2 regions of the Thermoanaerobacterium thermosulfurigenes genome follow, and region 2 is predicted to be linked to the other one. Evidence: riboswitches for the same ligand, from Rfam matches in the RefSeq annotation. Region 2 holds a riboswitch; the other holds the start of a gene.
What was found. A riboswitch is a leader RNA that binds a small molecule or an ion and turns the genes downstream of it on or off. The one in region 2 is predicted to bind fluoride.

Region 1: it holds a riboswitch for fluoride, as region 2 does, so the genes downstream of both, crcB (fluoride efflux transporter CrcB) here and HNR52_RS11295 (hypothetical protein) in region 2, are expected to answer to the same signal.

What each region holds. Positions count from the first base shown of each region.
Region 1 covers NZ_JBPODR010000044.1:1,740-5,165, reverse strand. Annotated here, with positions in the region: gene dnaX (DNA polymerase III subunit gamma/tau) at 1-701, shown strand, start outside; gene HNR52_RS11485 (YbaB/EbfC family nucleoid-associated protein) at 771-1,106, shown strand; gene recR (recombination mediator RecR) at 1,120-1,719, shown strand; fluoride riboswitch at 1,774-1,834, shown strand; gene crcB (fluoride efflux transporter CrcB) at 1,891-2,292, shown strand; gene crcB (fluoride efflux transporter CrcB) at 2,292-2,663, shown strand; gene HNR52_RS11465 (HD-GYP domain-containing protein) at 2,706-3,426, shown strand, end outside.
Region 2 covers NZ_JBPODR010000040.1:5,877-9,302, reverse strand. Annotated here, with positions in the region: gene eno (phosphopyruvate hydratase) at 1-565, shown strand, start outside; gene HNR52_RS11300 (MFS transporter) at 700-1,887, shown strand; fluoride riboswitch at 1,912-1,972, shown strand; gene HNR52_RS11295 (hypothetical protein) at 2,049-2,381, shown strand; gene HNR52_RS11290 (HEAT repeat domain-containing protein) at 2,378-2,773, shown strand; gene HNR52_RS11285 (MFS transporter) at 2,786-3,426, shown strand, end outside.

The DNA.
Region 1 (3,426 bases), on a different contig from region 2:
ATGAGTCAGAAGAGATATTAGAAACAGAGATAAATGATGTAATCGAGAAGGCATCTTTATTTGATATGGCGTTTTTATCAAATGCGTTAGAGAAATTGATAGATCTTCAGGGGAAAATAAGATATGCTCAATCTCCCAGAATAATGCTGGAGATAACATTGCTTAAGCTTATAAATCCGGAAATCTCACCTGATATAGACAGCATATTAGATAGACTAAATAAGTTGGAGAATGTGATTAAAAGCGGTAAGATGATGCCGTTTGTAGAGAAGGATATTGTCGCTAATGATAAAACTTTAAAATCTGAGGGGGTTTTTGATGATGTAGTGATAAAAAAAGAAGCGAAAAAAACTGATGATATAGTTGATAAAGTAGATAAGAACATTGAGATAAATGTGAATGAAGTTTTCAAAAAACTATTAAGCATGATAAAGAAAGACAGACCGATGATTTTTTCTTTTTTAAGCTTAGGCAAACCATATTTGAAAGATGGCAATTTTGTGATAGAATATCCAAAGGAGCATGTGTTTTACAAAGAAGAGCTTAATAAAATCGAAAATAAAGATTACATCAAAGATGTTATTAAAAGACTGACAGGTAATGATTACAACATAGTTTTTGCTATAGAAGAAAAAAATGAAGATGAACAGTTAATTGAGGCAGTAAGAAAATATTTTGGCGATGTAGAAATAATAGATTGATTAATCACTACTGAGTCAAAATTAGCATATAAATAAGAGAGAATACAAAATTAATTAGGAGGTATTTGGATGGCTAAAGGAGGATTTCCTGGCGGTTTTAACATGAACAACATGATAAAGCAAGCGCAGCAGATGCAGGAGCAAATGAAGAAAATGCAGGAGGAGCTTGAAAACAAGACTGTTGAGGAGTCTGCAGGCGGTGGAGCTGTAAAGGTAGTGGCAAATGGCAGAAAGGAGCTTATAAGCATAAAGATCGATCCGGATGTCGTTGACAAAGACGATGTAGAGATGCTGGAGGATCTTGTATTGGCTGCAGTAAATCAAGCTTTAAGAAGTGCTGAAAAGATGATTGCAGAAGAGATGGGAAAAATAACAGGAGGTTTCAACATACCTGGCTTGTTCTGAGGTGAGTTAATTAATGAACGTATATTCGAGGTCATTGTCAAGGCTTATTGATGAATTATCAAGACTTCCCGGCATTGGACGCAAGACAGCTCAGAGGCTGGCGTTTTACATCTTAGATATGCCTTTAGACGATGTTGTTAACTTGTCTAATGCTATTTTAGAGGCAAAGAACAATTTAAGATACTGTAAAAAGTGCTATAACTTTACTGACAGTGAGCTTTGCAGTATATGCAGTGACGAGACGAGGGATACACATACCATATGTGTAGTTTCCGATCCTAAAGACGTAGTAGCGATGGAAAAGACGAGGGAATATCGAGGATTGTACCATGTACTTCACGGTGCAATATCGCCTATGGATGGAATAGGGCCAGAGGATATAAAAATTAAAGAATTGCTGGAGAGGATAAAAGATACCGAGATTAATGAGATAATATTAGCTACAAATCCAGATATAGAAGGCGAGGCAACTGCCATGTACATTGCAAAGCTGATAAAACCTTTTGGAATAAAGGTAACAAGAATTGCACACGGTGTACCAGTAGGCGGTGACCTCGAATACACAGATTCTGTAACACTGTCCAGAGCTTTAGAAGGCAGAAGGGAAATGTAAATTAAAGTTTACTGAAAATTAATTTGACATAAAATTTGTTTGGATTATAATATAATTAAGACTGGTGAAGGAGCTCACCATTAAATGCGATGATGCTAATGGCTCCTATTGGGTATACTACCTGATAGGAGTATATTTATTACTTAAAATGAAAATGGAAGGGTGATTTTCATGGAATACATCTATATAGGAGTAGGCGGCTTTTTTGGGGCAATATTAAGATATTTAATTTCTACTTATTATCAAAGTATATTGCATACTGTATTTCCTATTGAGACATTTTTTATAAATATTTTTGGGTCATTTTTGCTGAGCTATATTTCAAATTTAACCCTGGAAGAATTTAATATAAATTTCAATATAAGACTTGCTATTACGACAGGATTTATAGGTGCCTTCACTACATTTTCTACGTTCACTAAAGAGACTATGGATCTAATGAGAAATGGGAGAGTCGCAGTTGCAGTAACGTATGTCCTTCTGTCAATACTTATAGGATTTATTATGTCTTTTATGGGATTTGAATTAGGAGATAAGACAGCAAAAATAATTAAAGGGCGTGAAGAAAATTGATGCTAAATATGCTGTTAGTAGGCTTTGGAGGAATTTTGGGAGCAATATTAAGGTATGAAATATCCAGACACATAAAAGAGAGTAGGGAATTTGTAGTGCCATTAGAAACATTTATTATAAACGTAACAGGTGCCTTATTATTAAGTTTTTTATCAAGCCCTAAGCTTGTCCATCTATTTAATAAAGATGTAAAATTGTTTATCATGACGGGTTTTATAGGTGCTTTTACTACGTATTCCACATTTTCTCATGAGACAATAGATCTTTTTCGAAAAAAACATTATATACATGCATTTTTGTATTCATCTGTTACTGTCGTCGTTGGACTTATTGGCGCTTTTTTAGGATACTATATTGGAAGTTTGTTTTAAATAATGTACTATAGAAGTATAGAAGGAGGGAGGTATGAGATTTTGATATTAGACTATTTTAGATTGCTTTCAGCGTTATCGCTATCATTAGATGTGATGGAAAAAAGAAATTTTGGACATGCGAGAAAAGTTGCCTATGTTGGCATAAGACTGGCACGAAATATTGGCGTTAAAAACGACGAAGAATATAAGATCTTTTATTCTGCCTTTTTACACGATATAGGAAAAAGCGATATAGTTGAGGACATTAACCATGACAGCACGTGGAAGCATTCGCTAAAGGGAAGTGAATTCGTAAAAGAAATGCCGAAAGGGGATGAGTTTTCTGAAATCATCAAGTATCATCATGAAAATTGGGATGGAAGCGGATATTTCCATCTTAGTGGAAACTCCATTCCTTTAGAAGCACAGATAATATATTTAGCAGATCAATTTGACATAAGGTACAGCATTATATCCAAGAAACTCAATGAGTACGATACAAGGGAAAACATAAAGAAATGGCTTGATTTAGAATCCGGAAAGGCGTTTAATCCACTATTGGTAAGTGTGTTTAAAGATCTAATGAAACAAGAAAAGTTTTGGCTGGATTATGAAAATTATAATCAGTTTGATGTCTTAAAACCGTACATAAAAAATGAAATTATGGTGCTCGGAATAGATGCTCTTGAGAATATCGCTGAAGTTTTTTCAAAAATAATTGATAACAAAAGCCATTTTACGTACAACCATTCAAAAGGCATTTCTGAAATTGCTCATAAAG
Region 2 (3,426 bases):
TGACCCTGCTGCGTCTGAGTTTTATATTGATGGAAAATATGTATTTGAAGGTGAAAAAGTAAGTCGTACATCAAGTGAGTTGATTGATCTCTATTCAGAATGGATTAATAAATATCCTATTGTGTCCATTGAAGATGGACTTGCAGAGGATGATTGGGATGGATGGGCATTGCTTACGTCTCAGCTTGGTGGCAAGATTCAATTAGTAGGTGATGATATTTTTGTTACAAATCCAGAGATATTTAAAGAGGGTATAGAGAAAAATATTGCCAATTCTATTTTAATTAAGTTGAATCAAATAGGCACTTTATCAGAGACACTGGATACAATACAAATGGCTCAGAAAGCTAACTATACTACTGTTATTTCCCACCGCTCAGGTGAAACAGAAGATACAACAATGGCAGATGTAGCAGTAGCAGTAAATGCTGGACAGATAAAAAGCGGTGCTCCATGCAGGACTGAAAGAATAGCTAAGTACAATCAGCTTTTAAGGATTGAAGAGTTATTGGGAGATAGCGCTGTATTTAAAGGAAAAGATATATTTTATAATTTAAGGAAATAACTATAGAGTTTAGAAAGGATGGCTAACAGCATCATTAATTAATGACTGTTGTTAGCCATTTTGGTCTAATTTATTAATTAAAATAATTAGCGAGAAGAGCAATAAAAAAAGGACCACAGCAAAAAGGATTTGATATGATGAAAATTGATGATAAAGATAAAAAAGTGGCAATTAGTGTTATACTTCTACTTGGTATAGTTAGTGCATTTGGAGATATAACTTATGAAGGTGCAAGAAGTGTGTATGGTCCATATTTGAAGTTGTTAGGTGCAAATGCACTAATCGTTGGCATTGTTACGGGTATTGGTGAATTTTTGGCGTCTGCTATTAGAATACCAGTAGGATATGCTATAGATAAGACATCAAAACCATGGCTTTGGACGATATTAGGATATGGAATGCTTATTTCTGTACCTCTTTTAGCTATTACAGGTAAATGGCCAATAGCAGCGCTGTTAATAATATTGGAGCGAACCGGAAAAGCAATAAGAAGTCCAGGCAAAGATACTATTTTATCACATGTAAGTAAAAAAATAGGAACTGGATTAGGTTTTGGATTACATGAGTTGCTTGATCAAATTGGTGGTATTATAGGACCTTTGATTTTTACTTTTGTTATATCTTTTGCTGGTAGTTATAAGACGGGATTTATTTTGATGTGGATTCCAGCAATACTTACTGTTATATTTGTAATATACGCTCGAAGCAAAGTCACTAATCCTGCAGAATTGGAGAAAAATACAAAAAATGCATCTAAAAATGTAGATTTGTTGAATAAAAACTTTTCAAGGCAGTATTTATATTACATGCTTTTTATATTTTTTGCAATGCTCGGATTTGCTAATTATCCGATTATTTCATATCATTTTTTGAGTCATAAAGTGTTAAGCCAAGATGCTATTCCACTTTTGTACGCATTAGCAATGGCGGTAGATGGAGTAAGTGCAGTATTCATTGGAAAATTTTATGACAAGAAAGGTTTTTTGTCGTTAGCAGTGCTTCCAATATCGACCTTTTTGATGACTTTCATGGTCTTTTCAAATATGCCAGTTTTGGCTATCGTTTCAATGCTTATATGGGGATTTATTACAAGTATGCAAGAAACTACGATGAGGTCTGTAATTACCGATATTACGTATATTTCTGAGCGAGGCAAGGCGTTTGGTGTATTCAGTGCTGTTACAGGATTTTCTATGTTTTTAGGAAGTACTATTTTCGGATACTTATATGCTCATTCTATCAATTTTATATTTCTATATTCAATAATAGCCGAAATGATTGCGCTTTTTTGGTATGTGTTATTTGTTAGATCAAGCAGATAAATTTATGGTATAATATAGTTAAAAGAATATTATGGTGATGAAGCTCACCTTAATTGCTTTGATGGCTAATGGCTTCTACATTTAGTAGGAGCTATTTTTGTTTTACTTTAAGGATAGAGCATGATAATAAAAAATAGTTGATATATGAAAGGATGATCGTGATGAAGAAAGTATCATTTGAAATAAGTGACGAACAAATGGAAGAAATAAAAGAATTAAAAGAGGATTTGGAAAAGGACGGTTTCAGCAGTGAAGACTGTTACAGAGCTATTTTTGAGATGGGTATTAAAGCGTATTGGATGGAACGAAAAAATCCTGATGATAAAGATATAAGAAAACAGCTTATAATGTTGGCATCAAAGTATTCCGCTATGAGATTTAAATATTTCCAGCTAGTAAGAGATAATCAAACACTGGATATTAAATTAAAAGGGTATGAGGCAGAAAACAATTATTTAAAAGGACTTTCTGGCATAAGGACTGATGAAGAATGAGGTATATATGTCCTAACTGCTTTAAAATAGCTGATATTGGCGATGAAAAATGTCAAAAATGTGGGTATGATTTTAAAAATATTACAAATGATGATTATAGCAAAAAACTTATTACGGCGTTAAATCATCCTGATTATAATGTACAGTATATGGCAGCAAAGATTATTGGAGAACTAAAAATTAAAGAAGCTAAAAATACTTTAATAGAGTATCTCAAGAAGGACAGAAAGGAAAGAGATCCCTACATTGAACAAGCTGTTGTAGCAGCATTAGGGGAAATAGGCGATAAAGATGTATATAATTATATTAAAGAAAATATAGATAATTTTTCAGTTTTATCAAAGAACATCGCCTTAATTGCTTTAGAAAAAATTAAATCAAGATTTAATTAGGAGGATAATAAAATGGATAATAAAGAAAGACAAAATAAGAGTACAGTCAATAATATTAAGACATTAGGATGGGTGGCTTTTTTTGGTGGTTTAAGCCAGGATATGATACAACCTATTTTGCCAACGTTTTACACTCAGATATTAGGTTTAAGTAAAGAAACCGTAGGGTTAATTGAGGGAAGCGTAACAACGATTGTCAGTATTATGAGGATTGTTTCTGGCATAATATCTGACAAACTTGGAAAGAGAAAATCAATCGTCTTTATAGGATATTTATTTTCTGCAATAGGAAGAATTTTTCTATCATTGACTAATGGTGCAGCAATGACGTTTGGATTGCGTTTTACTGATGGCATTGGTAAAGGTTTAAAGGATGCTCCAAGAGATGCACTTGTTGCAAAGTCATCTGAAATGAAAAACATGGGCTATTCATTCGGATTTCAAAGAATGCTTGATACGTTAGGCTCATTTATTGGACCACTTATCACAACAGCGTTAATGGTTTTGCTTGCTAAATACATAGATGAGACGAAATACAGGATAATATTTTTAGTTGCAGGGCTTATTGGCTTTATTACAATATTGCTTATTGGATTATTCGTAGTCGAAAGAAAAGGAGATAATGTCAGTACACCGTTTAAATTTGATTTCAC